3 regions of the Streptomyces sp. bgisy130 genome follow, and region 2 is predicted to be linked to each of the others. Evidence: predicted binding sites of a transcription regulator. Region 2 holds the regulator's gene; each other region holds the start of a gene.
The links. The regulator HrcA, encoded in region 2, represses chaperone genes, less so after heat shock. The targets are predictions, from matches to a motif close to TTNGCACTCNGNNNNNCNGAGTGCNAA.
Positions count from the first base shown of each region.

Region 1: a site for HrcA is predicted at 4,182-4,208, ahead of groES (co-chaperone GroES). Genes of this name have one in related genera too.
Region 3: a site for HrcA is predicted at 4,339-4,365, ahead of AC3EUV_RS23100 (FmdB family zinc ribbon protein). Genes of this name have one in related genera too.

Region 1 covers NZ_JBYISA010000073.1:111-6,013, reverse strand. Annotated here, with positions in the region: gene AC3EUV_RS37335 (SDR family NAD(P)-dependent oxidoreductase) at 1-532, shown strand, start outside; gene AC3EUV_RS37330 (hydroxyacid dehydrogenase) at 751-1,809, shown strand; gene groL (chaperonin GroEL) at 1,969-3,591, opposite strand; gene groES (co-chaperone GroES) at 3,727-4,035, opposite strand; gene AC3EUV_RS37315 (FtsW/RodA/SpoVE family cell cycle protein) at 4,542-5,894, shown strand.
Region 2 covers NZ_JBYISA010000005.1:230,658-236,560, reverse strand. Annotated here, with positions in the region: gene AC3EUV_RS10005 (MBL fold metallo-hydrolase) at 1-636, opposite strand, end outside; gene hrcA (heat-inducible transcriptional repressor HrcA) at 831-1,847, shown strand; gene dnaJ (molecular chaperone DnaJ) at 1,848-2,984, shown strand; gene AC3EUV_RS09990 (nitronate monooxygenase) at 3,081-4,169, shown strand; gene AC3EUV_RS09985 (16S rRNA (uracil(1498)-N(3))-methyltransferase) at 4,166-4,909, shown strand; gene AC3EUV_RS09980 (hypothetical protein) at 5,168-5,903, opposite strand, start outside.
Region 3 covers NZ_JBYISA010000018.1:141,761-147,663, reverse strand. Annotated here, with positions in the region: gene AC3EUV_RS23115 (penicillin acylase family protein) at 1-950, opposite strand, end outside; gene AC3EUV_RS23110 (potassium/proton antiporter) at 1,130-2,650, shown strand; gene AC3EUV_RS23105 (MFS transporter) at 2,963-4,264, shown strand; gene AC3EUV_RS23100 (FmdB family zinc ribbon protein) at 4,377-4,715, shown strand; gene AC3EUV_RS23095 (S-methyl-5'-thioadenosine phosphorylase) at 4,831-5,664, shown strand.

The sequences.
Region 1 (5,903 bases), on a different contig from region 2:
CCTGCTGGTGAACAACGCCGGTTTCGGCAACAAGGGCGAGTACCTCGAGGTCTCGATGGCCGATGAGCTGACGATGCTCAAGGTGCACTGTGAGGCGGTACTGCGGCTGACCACGGCCGGGGTGCGCGGGATGCGGGACCGGCGGCGCGGCGCGGTGGTCAATGTGGCGTCGGTGGCGGCGTTCGTCCCGCGGGGCACCTACGGCGCGAGCAAGGCCTGGGTCGTGCAGTTCACCCAGGGGGCGGCGCGCGATCTGGCGGGCAGCGGCGTGCGGTTGATGGCGCTGTGCCCGGGGTTCGTACGGACCGAGTTCCACGAGCGGGCCGGGATGGGGACGGACAACATCCCCGGGTGGATGTGGCTGGACGCGGACAAGCTGGTCGATGCCGCGATGAAGGACCTGACGCGGGGGAAGTCGCTGTCCATTCCGGATCCGCGGTACAAGGCGCTGATGGGCGCGGTGAAGCTGGCGCCCCGTGGCGTGCTGGGGGGACTGACGTCCCGTACCGGCCGTAAATACGGGCCCCGCTGACGCCGGGTCAGCCGGCCCGTTGCCGGGGGCGGCGGCGGGGTGGTGCCATGGCCGTGGCGCGCGGGGCGGGGCGGTGGGGTGCGAGGACAGGGCACCCACGGGCCCGTCCCCCGCGGGACGGCACAGGACGCACAGTGACGCGAACCGGCCGGCGACGCGCGACGCGGGACGAGCGGGGCGCGACGACGGGCGACCGCGAAGGAGGTCCGTTCAGCACTATGCACCCCACCTCTGACAGTCTCCCGGGACCTGCGGAAACGCCACCGGTCCGGCCCGGCGTCCTGCTCTCGATGGGGCCGGGCGTCGCCGGCCGGCTGCTCGGCGCCCGCCACCACACCCGGCTCGCGGCCCTGGCCCGTACGGACCCGCACCTGGTCGCCCACGAGCTGGCCGACCCCACCCCCGAGGTCGCCGCCGCCCTCGCCGGCGCCGAGGTGCTGCTCACCTGCTGGGGCGCGCCACCGCTGACCGACCGGGTGCTGGCCGCGGCCCCCCGGCTGCGGGCCGTCGTGCACGCCGCCGGATCGGTCAAGCACCACCTCACCGACGCCTGCTGGGACCGCGGTATCGCCGTCAGTTCGGCCGCCGCCGCCAACGCCCTCCCGGTCGCCGAATACACCCTCGCCGCGATCCTCTTCGCCAACAAGCGCGTCCTGCACGCCGCCCACCGCTATCGCGGCCTGCGCGCGCCGCACGACTGGCCGGACGAACTCGCCGGGGCCGGCAACTACCGCCGCACCGTCGGCGTCATCGGCGCCTCCCGTATCGGCCGCCGAGTCATCGAGCTGCTGCGCCCGTTCGACCTGCGCGTCCTGCTGTACGACCCGCATGTGGACGCCGCCGAGGCCACCCGGCTCGGCGCGGCCGCCGTTCCGCTCGACGCGCTCTGCGCCGACAGCGACCTCGTCACCGTGCACGCCCCGCAGCTGCCCGCCACCCGCCATCTGCTCGGCGCCCGGCAGCTGGCCCTGATGCCGGACGGCGCGACCCTGATCAACACCGCCCGCGGCTCGCTGGTCGACGAGGCGGCCCTGCTGCCCGAACTGGTCACCGGCCGGCTGTACGCGGTCCTCGACGTCACCGAGCCCGAACTCCCGCGCCCCGGTTCGCCGTTGTACGACCTGCCGAACGTGCTGCTGACCCCGCATGTGGCGGGCTCACTGGGCACCGAGCTCCACCGCCTGGCCGACCACGCCCTCGACGAACTCGAACGCTACGGCCGGGGCCGCCCGTTCCTCACCCCCGTACGCCGCGAGGAGCTGCACCACTCGGCGTGAACCGGGCCCGGCCGGCGGGGAGTCCGGCGCCCGGCAGGGGCCCCGCCCGCGCCCCGGAAACCCTGAGACCCGGCCCCCGCCAAGCGGGAACCGGGTCTCGGGTGAAGCGGTCCGACATCAGCCGAGGTGACGGCTCACGTCAGTGCGCGGCGACTGGCGTCAGTGCGCGTGGCCGTGACCGTGACCGGCCTCCGGCTCCTCCTCGGCGGGCTTCTCGACGACCAGGGTCTCGGTCGTCAGCAGCAGCGAGGCGATCGACGCGGCGTTCTCCAGGGCGGAGCGGGTGACCTTGACCGGGTCGATGACGCCGGCCTTGACCAGGTCGCCGTACTCGCCGGTGGCGGCGTTGAAGCCGTTGCCCTTGTCCTGCTCGGCGACCTTCGCGGTGATGACGTAGCCCTCGAGACCGGCGTTCTCCGCGATCCAGCGCAGCGGCTCGACGACGGCGCGGCGGACGACGGCGACACCGGTGGCCTCGTCGCCCTCCTTGCCGAGGGAGCCCTCCAGCACCTTGGCGGCGTGGACCAGCGCGGAGCCACCACCGGAGACGATGCCCTCCTCGACCGCGGCGCGGGTCGCGGAGATGGCGTCCTCCAGACGGTGCTTCTTCTCCTTGAGCTCGACCTCGGTGGCCGCACCCACGCGGATGACGCAGACGCCACCGGCGAGCTTGGCGAGGCGCTCCTGGAGCTTCTCGCGGTCCCAGTCCGAGTCGGTGGACTCGATCTCGGCCTTGATCTGGGCCACCCGGCCGGTGACGTCCTCGGACTTGCCCCCACCGTCGACGATGGTGGTGTCGTCCTTGGTGACGGTCACCCGGCGGGCGGTGCCGAGCACGTCCAGACCGGCCTGGTCGAGCTTGAGGCCGACCTCCTCGGCGATGACGGTGGCACCGGTGAGGGTGGCCATGTCGCCGAGCATCGCCTTGCGGCGGTCACCGAAGCCGGGGGCCTTGACGGCCACGGCGTTGAAGGTGCCACGGATCTTGTTCACGACCAGGGTCGACAGGGCCTCGCCCTCGACGTCCTCGGCGATGATCAGCAGCGGCTTGGAGGCACCGGCCTGGATGACCTTCTCCAGCAGCGGCAGCAGGTCCTGGATCGAGGAGATCTTGCCCTGGTGGATCAGGATGTACGGGTCCTCGAGGACGGCCTCCATCCGCTCCTGGTCGGTGACCATGTACGGCGAGAGGTAGCCCTTGTCGAAGGCCATGCCCTCGGTGAAGTCCAGCTCCAGACCGAAGGTGTTGGACTCCTCGACGGTGATGACACCGTCCTTGCCGACCTTGTCCATCGCCTCGGCGATGAGCTCGCCGACCTGCTTGTCCTGCGCGGACAGACCGGCCACGGCAGCGATGTCGGACTTGTCGTCGATCGGACGGGCGGTGGCGAGAAGCTCGTCGGAGACGGCCTTGACGGCGGCGTCGATGCCCTTCTTCAGGGCGGCGGGGGAGGCGCCGGCGGCGACGTTGCGCAGACCCTCGCGGACCAGCGCCTGGGCCAGCACGGTGGCGGTGGTGGTGCCGTCACCCGCGATGTCGTTGGTCTTGGTCGCCACCTCCTTGACGAGCTGGGCGCCGAGGTTCTCGTACGGGTCGTCGACCTCGACCTCACGGGCGATGGTGACACCGTCGTTGGTGATGGTCGGCGCGCCGAACTTCTTGTCGATGACGACGTTGCGGCCCTTGGGGCCGATGGTCACCTTGACGGTGTCGGCAAGCTTGTTGACGCCGCGCTCAAGGGCGCGACGGGCGTCCTCGTCGAACTTCAGGATCTTCGCCATGGGTTGCTTCAAGTCCTCTCATTGCGATCCTCGGCCACGACGTGGGGACCGCTGTCGCTCAAACGAACTGCGCCCCTGCCCCGGGTTGTTTAGACGCGGGAACCAGGGGCGCAGATCACGGCAAAACTGGGTGACTTACTTCTCGACGATCGCGAGCACGTCGCGAGCCGAGAGAACGAGGTAGTCCTCGTTGTTGTACTTCACCTCGGTGCCGCCGTACTTGCTGTAGAGCACGACGTCGCCGACCTTCACGTCGAGCTCGACGCGCTTGCCGTCCTCGACCCGGCCCGGGCCCACGGCCAGGACGACGCCCTCCTGGGGCTTCTCCTTGGCGGTGTCCGGAATGACCAGGCCCGAAGCCGTGGTCTGCTCGGCGTCGAGCGGCTGGACCACGATGCGGTCCTCAAGCGGCTTGATGGCAACCTTGGAGCTGGTGGTCGTCACGATCCGACCTCCCCCTTCGGAGATCTCACGGGGTTAACTGTCTGAGGTGGCGACCAGGTGGATCCGTCGTCGCGGGTGCCGGACCTGCCCGTCGCTGTGTCTGGCACTCCCCACTGGAGAGTGCCAACGCCGAGACTATGACGCGGTTAGCACTCGGTCAAGCGGAGTGCCAGCGCGGCGGGCAGCTCTTCCCGCGACGCAGGTTGACCGGCCGTGCGCGGCCCCGTTTCCCCGGCCGGCCCGCCTTCGGCGATCATGGCCATCTACAGCGGGGGCGGGGCGGGTGACGAGGCAGGCAGCTTCCCGCCAAATCGGACATGCCTTCCCCTTCCCTCGCAACCACGCCCTCGGCTGCCTCGTCTCCTTCCTCGATTGCCTGGCGGACGAACCGGGCCCCGTACCCGGCCGGCCGGCGGCCTCGACAAGATGGCGGAGGACAAGCCGTGCGTGCACCGACCAGAGTTCCCCGGAAGGCCCGGGTGCCGGAGCGGGATGTCGAGCGCACCATGACGTTCGCCGCGCTCGCCCAGGCCCCGGACCGGCGGAGAACCGAGGCCCGGCTGCTCGCCCTCGTCGTCCTGATCACGGTCTTCGGCTACACCTACACCGGCCTGTCGATGGGCGCCCTGCGCCCCGGCGGACTGGCGCTCTTCACCGCCGGCATGCTGTTCATGACGCTGGTCCCGCATCTGGTCCTGCGCCGCTACGCGCCCCGCGCCGATCCGCTGATCCTGCCGCTGGCCACCCTGCTGACCGGGATCGGCCTGGTGCTGCTGCACCGCCTGGACCTCACCTACGCACAGTCGCCCCGGCTGAAAACGGCCCAGGCGGCCAACGGCCAGCTGCTGTGGACGGTGATCGGGGTGGTGGTCTGCCTCGCCATCCTGCTGATGCTGCGCGATCACCGCATCCTCCAGCGCTACATCTATCTGACGATGGTGATCGCGCTGGTGCTGCTGATGGCCCCGGCCTTCTTCGGCGCCGACATGTACGGCGCCAAGCGCTGGATCCTGCTGGGGCCGCTGTCGTTGCAGCCCGGCGAGTTCGTGAAGATCATGATCTCGGTGTTCTTCGCGGGCTATCTCACCGTCAACCGCGACGCCCTGGCGCTGGCCGGCCGCCGCGTCATGGGCATCCAGCTCCCCCCGGGGCGTCAGCTCGCGCCGATCTTCACGATCTGGGCGATCAGCCTGCTGGTGCTGATCTTCGAACGGGACCTGGGCACCTCGCTGATCTTCTTCGGCGTCTTCGTGATCATGCTCTACATGGCCACCGACCGCACCAGTTGGGTGGTGTGCGGCCTGCTGATGGCCACGGTCGGCGCGGCCGTCGTCGGCTCCCTCGAACCGCATGTCCACGGCCGGGTCACCGCCTGGCTCGACCCGATGCGCGCCTTCACCAAGGCGGGCCAGGCGGAGCACATGTCCGACCAGCTCGCCCAGGCCCTGCTCAGCTTCGGCAGCGGCGGCATCAGCGGCAGCGGCCTCGGCCAGGGCCACCCCGAGCAGATCGGCTTCGCCGGCAACAGCGACTTCATCCTCACCACCGTCGGCGAGGAGCTGGGCCTGGCCGGAGTGATGGCCGTGATCATGCTCTACGTACTCCTGGCCCAGCGCGGCCTCCGGGTCGCCCTGAGCGCCCGCGACCCCTTCGGCAAACTCCTCGCGGCCGGCCTCTCCGGCGCACTCCTCCTCCAGGTCTTCGTCGTCTCCGGCGGCGTCACCGGCCTCATCCCCCTCACGGGCAAGGCCCTCCCCTTCCTCGCCAAGGGGGGCTCCTCGTTGGTCGCCAATTGGGTCATGGTCGCGCTGTTACTCCGCATCAGCGATCACGCGCAGCGGCGGCGTGAGCCGGTCTAATTTCTTCCC
Region 2 (5,903 bases):
GTCCTCACCGCCCAGGGCCAGCAGCCGGTCCAGTGCGCCGGGCCACCGCTGCGGCAGCGCGTCCGGGCCCGCCTGGGGTTCGCCGGACTCCTCGACCAGGTCGCCGCAGAAGACAATCTCGGGGGACCCGCCCCGGCCGGGTACCAGGACCGCCAGATCGTGCGCCGAGTGGCCGGGGCCGACGTTGGCGAGCAGCACCTGCCGGTCGCCGAGCTCGACGGTCAGCTGGTCGTGGACGTGGTGGTGCGGGGCGACCAGCAGATCGGCGGCCTCGGCGGCGGTGTCCCGGTCGATGCCGTGCCGGATCGCGTCGTGCCGCAGCTCGTCCTTGCCGCGGCGCAGCAGCTCGCCCAGCCCGGCCGCGCCGAAGACCTCGACGCCCGCGAAGGCGGCGGTGCCCAGGACATGATCGAAATGCGGGTGGGTGAGCGCGACATGCGTCACGTTCCGGCCCAGCACACTGCGGATCGCGCGCCGCAGATCCGCACCGTCGCGCAGGGTCGCGCCGGTGTCGACGATCATGACGCCGGTGGTCCCCGCGATCACCCCGATCGTCTCGTCCCAGCCCGGCATCCGGCGTCTGGCGACACCGTCACCGAGCTGTTCCCAACCGGCCTCTTCCCAAGTCGTGTGCATACCGAGACGCTAGCGCCATCGCGATAGCGTTGCCCGACAGATCGACCGAACACGGTCACCGGGCGGGTGCAGTGTGCGGCCGCCCTTGCCGTGTCCGTGCTACTCGGCCGTACACTGGCTCAAGGTCTGGCACTCGGCCCGTGTGAGTGCCAGGAGAGTCGAGACGGCGGACGGCCGGACTGGAGGTGCGCGGGATGCTCAGTGAACGCAGGCTCGAAGTGCTGCGCGCCATCGTCCAGGACTATGTCGGGACGGAGGAGCCGGTCGGCTCCAAGGCCCTGACCGAGCGCCATCAGCTCGGCGTCTCCCCGGCCACCGTCCGCAACGACATGGCCGCCCTGGAGGACGAGGGTTTCATCGCCCAGCCGCACACGAGCGCCGGGCGCATCCCGACCGACAAGGGCTACCGCCTGTTCGTCGACAAGCTGGCCGGTGTGAAGCCGCTGTCCAGCCCGGAGCGGCGGGCGATCCAGAACTTCCTGGACGGCGCCGTCGACCTCGATGACGTGGTGGGCCGCACGGTCCGGCTGCTGGCGCAGCTGACCCGGCAGGTCGCGGTCGTGCAGTACCCGTCCCTGACCCGGTCCACGGTCCGGCACGTCGAGCTGCTGGCGCTGGCCCCGGCCCGGCTGATGCTGGTGCTGATCACGGACACCGGGCGGGTCGAGCAGCGGTTGATCGACTGCCAGGCGCCGTTCGGCGAAACCTCCCTGGCGGACCTGCGGGCCCGGCTCAACAGCCGGGTCGTGGGGCGCCGGTTCGCGGATGTGCCGCAGTTGGTGCAGGATCTCCCGGAGTCCTTCGAGCAGGACGACCGCAGCACGGTCTCGACAGTGCTGTCGGTGTTGCTGGAAACTCTGGTGGAGGAGACCGAAGAGCGGCTGATGATCGGCGGCACCGCCAATCTCACGCGCTTCGGGCACGACTTCCCCCTGACCATCCGGCCGGTGCTGGAGGCCCTTGAGGAGCATGTGGTGATGCTCAAGCTTCTCGGCGAGGCCAAGGACTCGGGCATGACCGTACGTATCGGGCATGAGAATGCCCATGAAGGCCTGGCGTCCACATCGGTCGTCACGGTCGGCTACGGTTCGGGCGACGAGGCAGTCGCCAAACTCGGCGTGGTCGGACCGACCCGCATGGACTACCCCGGAACGATGGGAGCGGTACGCGCAGTGGCACGTTACGTCGGACAAATCCTCGCGGAGTCGTAAGTGGCCACGGATTACTACTCGGTCCTCGGTATCGGACGCGACGCCTCGCAGGACCAGATCAAGAAGGCCTTCCGCCGGCTGGCGCGTGAGCTGCACCCGGATGTGAACCCGGATCCGAAGACCCAGGAGCGGTTCAAGGAGATCAACGCCGCTTACGAGGTGCTCTCGGACCCGCAGAAGAAGCAGGTCTACGACCTCGGCGGAGACCCCCTCTCGCAGGCGGGCGGCGGCCAGGGCGCGGGCGGCTTCGGCGCGGGCTTCGGCAACTTCTCCGACATCATGGACGCCTTCTTCGGCACCGCGTCGCAGCGCGGGCCGCGCTCGCGCACCCGCCGCGGCCAGGACGCCATGATCCGGCTCGATATCGAGCTGACCGAAGCGGCCTTCGGGACCACCAAGGACATACAGGTCGACACCGCCGTCGTCTGTACGACGTGCAGCGGCGAGGGCGCGGCGCCGGGCACCTCGGCGCAGACCTGTGACATGTGCCGCGGCCGCGGTGAGGTCTCGCAGGTCACCCGGTCGTTCCTGGGCCAGGTCATGACCTCGCGGCCGTGCCCGCAGTGCCAGGGCTTCGGCACGGTCGTCCCGACGCCGTGCCACGAGTGCGCGGGCGACGGACGCATCCGCTCCCGCCGCACCCTGACCGTCAAGATCCCGGCCGGTGTCGACAACGGCACCCGCATCCAGCTCGCGGGCGAGGGCGAGGTCGGCCCCGGCGGCGGCCCCGCCGGCGATCTCTACGTCGAGATCCACGAGCTGCCGCACCCGGTCTTCCAGCGGCGCGGCGACGATCTGCACTGCACGGTCACCATCCCGATGACGGCGGCGGCGCTGGGCACGAAGTGCCCGCTGGAGACGCTGGACGGGGTGGAGGAGATCGATGTCCGGCCCGGTACCCAGTCCGGCCAGTCGATCCCGCTGCACCAGCGCGGCGTGACCCACCTGCGCGGCGGTGGCCGCGGCGACCTCATCGTCCATGTCGAGGTGCAGACGCCCACCAAGCTCGACCCCGAGCAGGAAGAGGCGCTGCGGCGGCTGGCCAAGCTCCGCGGTGAGGAGCGGCCCACGGGGCAGTTCCAGCCGGGGCAGCAGGGGCTGTTCTCGCGGCTGAAGGACGCTTTCAACGGGCGATAGCCCAGATCGGCCCGGGGTCCGCGGAGTCTCCCCGGGCCCGCGTGGCCGCCACCGCCCCCGTTCGGGGCGGTGCGGTGGGCGTGACACGATGTGCTCATGCCCACCGCACCAACCGATCTCTGCCGCTACCCGATCGTGCAGGCCCCGATGGCGGGCGGCGGCTCCGGACCCGAGCTGGCCGCCGCCGTCTGCGCGGCCGGCGGTCTCGGCTTCCTCGCCGCCGGCTACAAAACCGCCGACGGGATGTACCAGGAGATCAAACAGCTGCGGTCGCTGACCGACCGGCCCTTCGGCGTCAACCTCTTCATGCCGCAGCCCTCCCTGGCCGACGGCACCGTGGTCGAGGTCTACCGCGAACAGCTCGCCGGCGAGGCCACCTGGTACGAGACCGAACTCGGCGACACCGACGGGCCCATCGACGACGGCTACGAGGCCAAGCTCGCGATACTGCGCGAGGACCCGGTGCCGGTGGTGTCCTTCACCTTCGGCTGCCCCTCGCGCGCCGTCCTCGACGCGTTCGCCAAGGTCGGTACGTACACCGTCGTCACGGTCACCACCGCCGCCGAGGCACAGGCCGCGCAGTGGTCCGGTGCGGACGCGGTGTGTGTGCAGGGCGTGGAGGCCGGCGGCCACCAGGGCACGCACCGGGACGATCCGCACGCGGACGGGACCGGCGCGGGGCTGGGGCTGCTGGCGGCGCTCGGCCAGGTCCGGGAGGCCGTGCAGATTCCGATGATCGCCGCGGGCGGGCTGATGCGCGGGTCGCAGATCGCGGCCGTGCTGGCCGCCGGGGCGACCATGGCGCAGCTGGGCACCGCCTTCCTCGCCACCCCCGAGTCGGGCGCCAACCCGCTGCACAAGCAGGCCCTGACCAACCCCCTGTTCACCCATACGGAGTTGACCCGGGCGTTCTCCGGACGGCCGGCCCGCGGGCTGGTCAACCGCTTCCTGCGCGAGCACGGCCCGTACGCACCGGCCGCCTACCCGGCCGTCCACTACCTCACCTCCACCGTGCGCAAGGCCGCCGCCAAGGCGGGCGACGCCCAGGGCATGAACCTGTGGGCCGGGCAGGGGCACCGGCTGGCGCGGGAGCTGCCCGCCCGGCAGCTGGTGGAGGTGCTGGCGGCCGAACTGGACGCCGCGCGCGCCGCGTTGCAGCGCACCGCCGACGGAAACGCCTCATGACCGCGCCCGTCTTCCTCGTCGAGTCGCTCGCGGGCGTACGGGCCGGCGGCACGCTGACGCTGGACGGCCCCGAAGGCCGGCACGCGGTCTCGGTGCGCCGGCTGCGGACCGGCGAGCAGGTCGTCCTGACGGACGGTCATGGCACCGGCGCCCACGGGACGGTCGCCGCCGTCGAGGGCAAGGACCGGCTCACCGTCGCGGTCACCGAGCTGCGCACCGAGGACCCGCCCCGCCCCACGATCACCGTCGTCCAGGCGCTGCCCAAGGGCGACCGCGGGGAACTGGCCGTCGAGACGATGACCGAGACCGGGGTGGACGCCATCGTGCCCTGGCCGGCGGCGCGTTGTGTCACCCAGTGGAAGGGCGAGCGGGCCGCCAAGGCGCTGGGCAAATGGCGCGCCACCGCCCGCGAGGCGGGCAAGCAGTCCCGCCGGCTGACCTTTCCCGAGGTCGCGGACCCGCTGACGACCAAGCAGGTGGCCGCGCTGCTCGCCGATGCCGACTTCGCGGCCGTCCTCCACGAGGAGGGCAGCGCGCCGCTCGCCACCGCCGAACTCCCCGCCGAGGGGCGGATTGTGCTCGTCGTCGGTCCGGAAGGCGGGGTCTCCCCGGAGGAGCTGGCCGCCTTCGCGGAGGCCGGTGCGAAGCCTTATCGGCTGGGGCCGAGTGTGCTGCGGACCTCTACGGCCGGGACGGCGGCCACGGCGCTGCTGATGGGGCTTACGGGGCGGTGGGGTTAGGTTTCGGGCCCACGTTTTCGGCTTTCCCGTCGTGTGGGACCTCGCCGTTGCGCCTGCGGCGGGCGGTGCCGCTGCGCGGGGCTGTTGGGGTGCGGTGACGGGCCTCCGGGGCAGGGTGTCCGGACTGCTTCGCTTTACGTCCGGACACCCTGCCCCTCCGGCCCGTCCCCTCCCGTTGAGGGGTGGGGGGAAGGCCGGTGGGGGTCTGCGTCGGTGGTTCGGTGACCGGTGGATCGGGCTGGGCGGCCGCCGGGGTGGTCAGGTGGACGGTCGGGTGATTGCGGCTGCCGTTGTGCACAGTTCGGTGAGGGTGCCGGCGAAGGTCGGGAGCAGCTGGAGGGCGACGGCCCAGGCTTCGGGGTCGGTGCCCAGTTGCTCGGCGGTCAGTGCGGCCGCTTGTGTGCGCAGTTCCTGCCGGTCGGCCCTTTGCTCGGGGGAGTTGAGGGCGTGGCTCAGATGGGACAGGGCCCGGCGCGCCGGGGCGGCGTGGGTCAGGATGTCCTGCGGGGTGAGTGTGCCGTGGCGGAGGGCGAGCTGGGGCCAGGCGGTGCTGTAGCGGTCGGGCTCCGGGGTGTCCGGCAGGAGGGCCAGCAGCAGCTCGCGCGGGCAGTCCGCGCGTTCGGCGAGGTCCCGGGCCGCGCTGGGGGTCAGCTTGCCGGAGCGGTACGCCGCGATCAGCTCGGGCCAGGGCAGCGGGATGCCCTCGCCGGTGAGCTTGTGCGGCTGGCTGCCGTCGTAGCCCGGCGCCTTGTTGAGGTACTCCAGCAGCTTCTCCGGGTCCTCCTCCGCGGCCAGGCGGGCGCGCAGCCGGTCCAGGCCGTCCGGCGCGTCCAGCAGCTTCTCGGTCTGCCGGCGGAGGGTGACCGGGAGCCGGTCCATCGCCAGGATCTCGCGCACCGCGTCCGGGCCGCCGCGCTGCCACACGGCCACCAGCAGCCGCAGCCGGGCCGCGGGTATCCGCAGCTTCAGCCGCCCGAGGAGGGTGCGCGCCACA
Region 3 (5,903 bases), on a different contig from region 2:
AGCGGTTTGCCGGTGGTGGTGTGGGCGCCGGAGACGACCCAGGAGTTGGAGCCGATGCCGTTGCCGTTGGGGCCGAGCAGCGCCGGGATCTCGTTCATCGTCTTGGACAGCGAGGACAGCTGCGTCTGGAGGCCGGCGGTGACCCCGCCGGGGCCGGCCGGGGCGGCGTTCACCGAACCACTGGGCGTGAACCGCTTGGAGGCGGGGTCGACCGCGCCGCCCTCAACGATCGGCTTGTTCCGCTTGTACGGGTATGCCGGGTAGAGCTGGGCGATCTGCGCGGGGGTGAAGCGGCTGGTCAGCAGGGACCGGTCGATCTCCTCCTGCATGTTGCCGCGCAGGTCCCAGGCCATCGCCTTGAGCCAGGCCACCGAGTCGACCGGGGTCCACTTCTCGGGCTTGTAGTCGTTCTCGAAGTCCAGCGCCGCGTACTCCAGGGACAGCGCGGATCCCTGGTGGTCCTTGAGGTAGGCGTTGACGCCCGCCGAGTAGGACTGGAGGTACTTCTTGGTGCTGGGCGACAGCTTGGTGTCGTACTCCTTCTGCGCCACCTCGTGCCAGCCGAGGGTGCGCAGGAACGAGTCGGTCTTGACCTGACTCTTGCCGAACATCTCCGAGAGCCGGCCGGCGGTCATGTGCCGCCGCACGTCCATCTCCCAGAAGCGGTCCTGGGCCTGGACGTACCCCTGGGCGCGGAAGAGGTCTTCGTCGGTGTCGGCGTAGATCTGCGGGATGCCGTGGGCGTCGCGGGTGACGTCCACCGGGTTGGTCAGTCCCGGGAGTTTGAGCGAGCCCGTGGTCTGCGGGAACGACGCACGGACGGTACTGACGCCCCAGAACGCGCCGAAGCCGATGCCCGCCACGAGCAGCAGCACGACCGTAATCGCGACGAGGCGGCCGCGCCGCCCCTTCTTCTTCCTGGGGACCGGGCCGGACTTGTTGGCGGGCATCTCTGTCCTTCGAGGGGCAGGGTGGGAGTGCTGGAGCAACCATAGGCGCACGGGTTCAAAGACCCCTACGCGGAGTCACCGCCAGCGCAGCCAACATTCAAGTAATGGTAAATTGTTAGCCTCAGTAACTAGATACGGTAAGGAAAGCCGCCGGAACCCGTGCGAGGAAGGATCAGCTCCTGTCTGTCGACCACCTCAATGAACTCCTGCTGGTCTGCTCGCTCGTACTGCTCATCGCGGTCGCCGCGGTACGGCTCTCCTCGCGCAGCGGGCTCCCCAGCCTGCTCATCTACCTGGGGATAGGCGTCGCCATCGGACAGGACGGGCCCGGTGGCGTCATCTTCGACAACGCCGAGCTGACCCAACTCCTGGGCTATACGGCGCTGGTCGTGATCCTCGCCGAGGGCGGCCTGGGCACCAAGTGGAAAGAGATCAGGCCGGCGCTGCCCAGGGCGGCCGCGCTCTCGACGGTCGGCGTCGCGGTGAGCGTGGGGGTCACCGCGGCCGGCGCGCACTCCCTGGCCGGACTCGACTGGCGCCAGGCGCTGCTGATCGGCGCCGTGGTCTCCTCCACGGACGCCGCGGCCGTCTTCTCCGTGCTGCGCAGTGTGCCGCTGCCGGCCCGCCTGACCGGCGTACTGGAAGCCGAATCCGGCTTCAACGACGCCCCGGTGGTCATCCTCGTCGTCGCCTTCTCCACCGCGGGGCCGGTCGAGCACTGGTACACCCTGCTCGGTGAGATCGCCCTGGAGCTGACGATCGGCGCCGCCATCGGTCTGGCCATCGGCTGGCTGGGCGCGTACGCCATGCGGCATGTGGCGCTGCCCGCGTCCGGTCTGTACCCGATCGCCGTCATGGCCATCGCGGTCTCCGCCTACGCGGCCGGCGCCCTGGCGCACGGCTCCGGCTTCCTCGCCGTCTACCTGGCCGCGGTGATCCTCGGCAACGCCAAACTGCCGCACGCCCCGGCCACCCGCGGCTTCGCCGAGGGCCTCGGCTGGCTCGGCCAGATCGGCATGTTCGTCCTGCTGGGCCTGTTGGTGACCCCGCACAACCTGATCGACGACATCGTCCCGGCGCTGGTGATCGGCATGATCCTGACGCTGGTGGCCCGGCCGACCTCGGTGTTCGTGGCGCTGATGCCGTTCAAGGTGCCGTGGGCGGAGAAGACCCTGCTGTCGTGGGCCGGGCTGCGCGGTGCGGTACCGATTGTGCTGGCCACCATCCCGATGGTGAGCGATGTCCCGGGCAGCGAACGGGTCTTCAACATCGTCTTCGTGCTGGTCGTGGTCTACACCCTCATCCAGGGGCCGACGCTGCCCTGGCTGGCCCGGCGGCTGCGGCTGGGCGACGGCGAGGAGGCCGCCGACCTGGGCATCGAGTCGGCGCCCCTGGAGCGGCTGCGCGGCCATCTGCTGTCCACGTCCATCGGCCCGGCGTCCCGTATGCACGGCGTCGAGGTCGGCGAGCTCCGGATGCCCGCGGGCGCCGCGGTCACCCTCGTCGTCCGGGACGGCTCCAGCTTCGTGCCCTCGCCCTCCACGGTGCTGCGGCGCGGCGACGAGCTGCTGGTGGTCGCCACCGATCCGGTCCGGGACGCGGCGGAGCGGCGGCTCCAGGCGGTCTCCCAGGGCGGCAAACTGGCCGGCTGGCTGGGGACCGGCGGCCCCACGGGACGGACGCGGCACCGCCACCGCTGAGGTCCGGCCCCCCGAGCGGGAATGTGCTGCATCTCTCCACGGATCCCAAGGGAATCTGCGTGATGCCCTGTCCGATCCCAGGGCTTTACGCCCCGCGGCCTGTAGTATGAAGAGGCACATCGACGAACCAACTCTGCCTGATGCAGAGCTGGCGCGACCGCTCGGCGGCCGCGGTCCCCCTGCCTTACGCAGCCACCTCTCCCGGTGCGGACCACGCGGTATCACTCGGTCCTGCGCGAGAGGACAGCTCTCGGCGCGTTCCCGTGACGACCTCGCGGGTGGCGCGCTACCAGGCGGCAGAAAGGCCCGGCCGTGGCATCCGCGGTCAAGGACTCCCGTTCCGGATACGGACCGCTGCTCCGCACCCCTGGTGCATGGACATTCCTGCTGCCCGGCTTCCTGGCCCGGCAGCCCTTCGCCATGCTGACGATCGGCATCGTGCTGCTCGTCCAGTCCACCACCGGCTCGTACGGCACCGCGGGCGCGGTGTCCGCCACGACCGGTGTCGCGATGGCCCTGTTCGCCCCGCAGAGCGGCAAGCTCGCCGACCGCTTCGGGCAGCGCGCGGTGCTGATTCCCGGCGTCCTGGTGCATGCCGCCGGTGTCGTGGCCCTGATCATCCTCGCCCTGGCCCACGCCCCCCTGTGGACGCTGTTCGCGGTGGCGGTCCCCACGGGCGCCTCGACGCCGCAGGTCGGCCCGATGGTGCGGGCCCGCTGGGCCGCCCGGCTCGGCGGCAGTCCGCTGATGCCGACGGCCGCCGCCTTCGAGTCGGTGACCGACGAGTTCACCTTCGTGGTCGGCCCCGTACTGGCGACCGCGCTGTGCACCGGTGTCCACCCGGCGGCCGGGCTGGTCGCCGAGGCCGCGCTGACCCTGGCCGGCGGGCTGCTGTTCGCCGCGCAGCGGCGCAGCCAGCCGGCGGTGCACCGGGCGCAGTCCGGCGACCGGCCGCGCGTCTCGGCGCTGTCGGTGCCCGGCGTACGCGTCCTGATCGTGGCGTTCCTCGGCATCGGTGCCGTCTTCGGCGGGATGCAGGTCTCGCTGACGGCCTTCACCGAGCACATCGGCCAGCCCGGCATCAACGGCGTGCTCTACGGGATCTTCGCGGGCGGCAACATGCTCGCCGGTATCGCCTGCGGCGCCCTCGCCTGGAAGGTCGGCCCGCGGCGCCGGCTGCTGGTCGCCTACGGGCTGCTGGCGCTGGCCACCACGCCGCTGTGGGCGGTCACCGCGGTGCCGCTGCTGGGCGCCGTCGGCCTGGTCGTCGGCCTGTGCATCGCCCCGGCCCTGATCACCGGCTACACCCTCGTGGAGTCGCTGGTGCCGGCCGCCGCCCGCACCGAGGCGTTCACCTGGCTGACCGGCGCGGTCGCGCTGGGCCAGGCGGCCGCGGCCACCTCGTCCGGCCAGCTGGCGGACCGCTTCGGCCCGAGCATGGGCTTCCTGGTGCCGCTGGCAGGTACGGCGCTGGCCCTGACGGTGCTGCTGGCGCTCCGCGCCCACCTGCTGCCGCGCTCCTCGACCGTGGTCGCCGGCTCCCCGGCGGACGGCGCCGGCGACCGGGTCCCGGCCGTTTCCGAGGACCGCGAACGGGAGCTGGCGCGCGCCTGACCGAGCGTGGAGTGGGTCACCGTCCGCCGGTCACGGTGGACTGGCGGGCGGGAATACTGCAATATGGAGCGTCGTTAGCACTCATCGAGTGAGAGTGCCAGGAGGAAGACAAGTGCCGACCTACCAGTACCAGTGCACCGAGTGCGGCGAGGGCCTCGAGGCGGTGCAGAAGTTCACCGACGACGCGCTCACGGAGTGCCCCGCCTGCAACGGACGCCTCAAGAAGGTGTTCTCCGCGGTCGGCATCGTCTTCAAGGGCTCCGGCTTCTACCGCAACGACAGCCGCGGCTCATCGTCCAGCAGCAGCCCCGCCAAGAGCACCTCCACGTCGGGCACGACGTCCTCCTCGGACGCGTCGAGCTCCTCGTCCGGCAGCTCCGACAGCAAGTCCTCCGCCCCGGCCGCCGCTTCGTCCACCGGCAGCAGCTCGGGCACCAGCTCCGCCGCCTGACCCCGCACGTCACCGGACCCCGCCGTCACCGACGGCGGGGTCCGTCGTCTTACGGCTTCCTTTCGTCCCCGCGACCGGCCTTCCCCCTCCGCCGCGCCCCGATAGTGTGATCGGCATGGCTGACGCGGAGATTGGCGTTATCGGCGGATCGGGTTTCTACTCCTTCCTCGACGACGTGACCGAGATCACGGTAGACACCCCCTACGGGCGCCCGAGCGATTCGCTGTTCCTGGGAGAGATCGCCGGCCGCCAGGTCGCGTTCCTGCCCCGGCACGGCCGCGGCCACCACCTGCCGCCGCACCGCATCAACTACCGCGCCAACCTGTGGGCCCTGCGCTCGCTCGGCGTACGCCAGGTCCTCGGCCCGTGCGCGGTCGGCGGGCTGCGCCCCGAGTACGGCCCCGGCACGCTGATGGTCCCCGACCAGCTCGTCGACCGCACCAAGGCCCGTGCCCAGACCTACTTCGACGGCGAGCCGCTCCCCGACGGCAGCACCCCCAACGTCGTCCATCTGACCTTCGCCGACCCGTACTGCCCCACCGGGCGCCGGGCCGCCCTCACCGCGGCCCGCGGCCGCGACTGGGAGCCGGTCGACGGCGGCACCCTCGTCGTCATCGAGGGCCCCCGCTTCTCGACCCGCGCCGAATCCCGCTGGCATGCCGCACAGGGCTGGTCGGTGGTCGGCATGACCGGCCATCCCGAAGCCGTCCTGGCCCGCGAACTGGGCCTCTGCTACACCTCGTTGACCCTGGTCACCGACCTGGACGCGGGCACCGAGACCGGTGAGGGCGTCTCCCACGACGAAGTCTTCAGGGTCTTCGCCGAGAACGTCGGCCGGCTGCGTGAGGTCCTCTTCGACGCGATCGCCGGCCTGCCCGGCAACGCGGCCCGCGACTGCCTGTGCACCGGCGCCCACACCGGCTGGGACCTGGGCATCGAGCTGCCGTAACGCCCCGCGGAGCGCTCGGCCTCCCCCTCCCGGGTGGCCGAGTTGTCCACAGGAGCGGGGCCGTCCACAGCCCGGAGCGGGCGGACGGAGTCTTCCGGCACGGTGGTGATCAGCGGTTCACCCGACCCCTCACCCCCTGGCGGTGCCCCATGCTCCGGACCACTCACGCGCCCCCTCCCCTGGCCGTCCCCGATGCCCTCTCCCCGCCGCTGCCCGCTCCCCCGCCGTGTGAAGTGCCG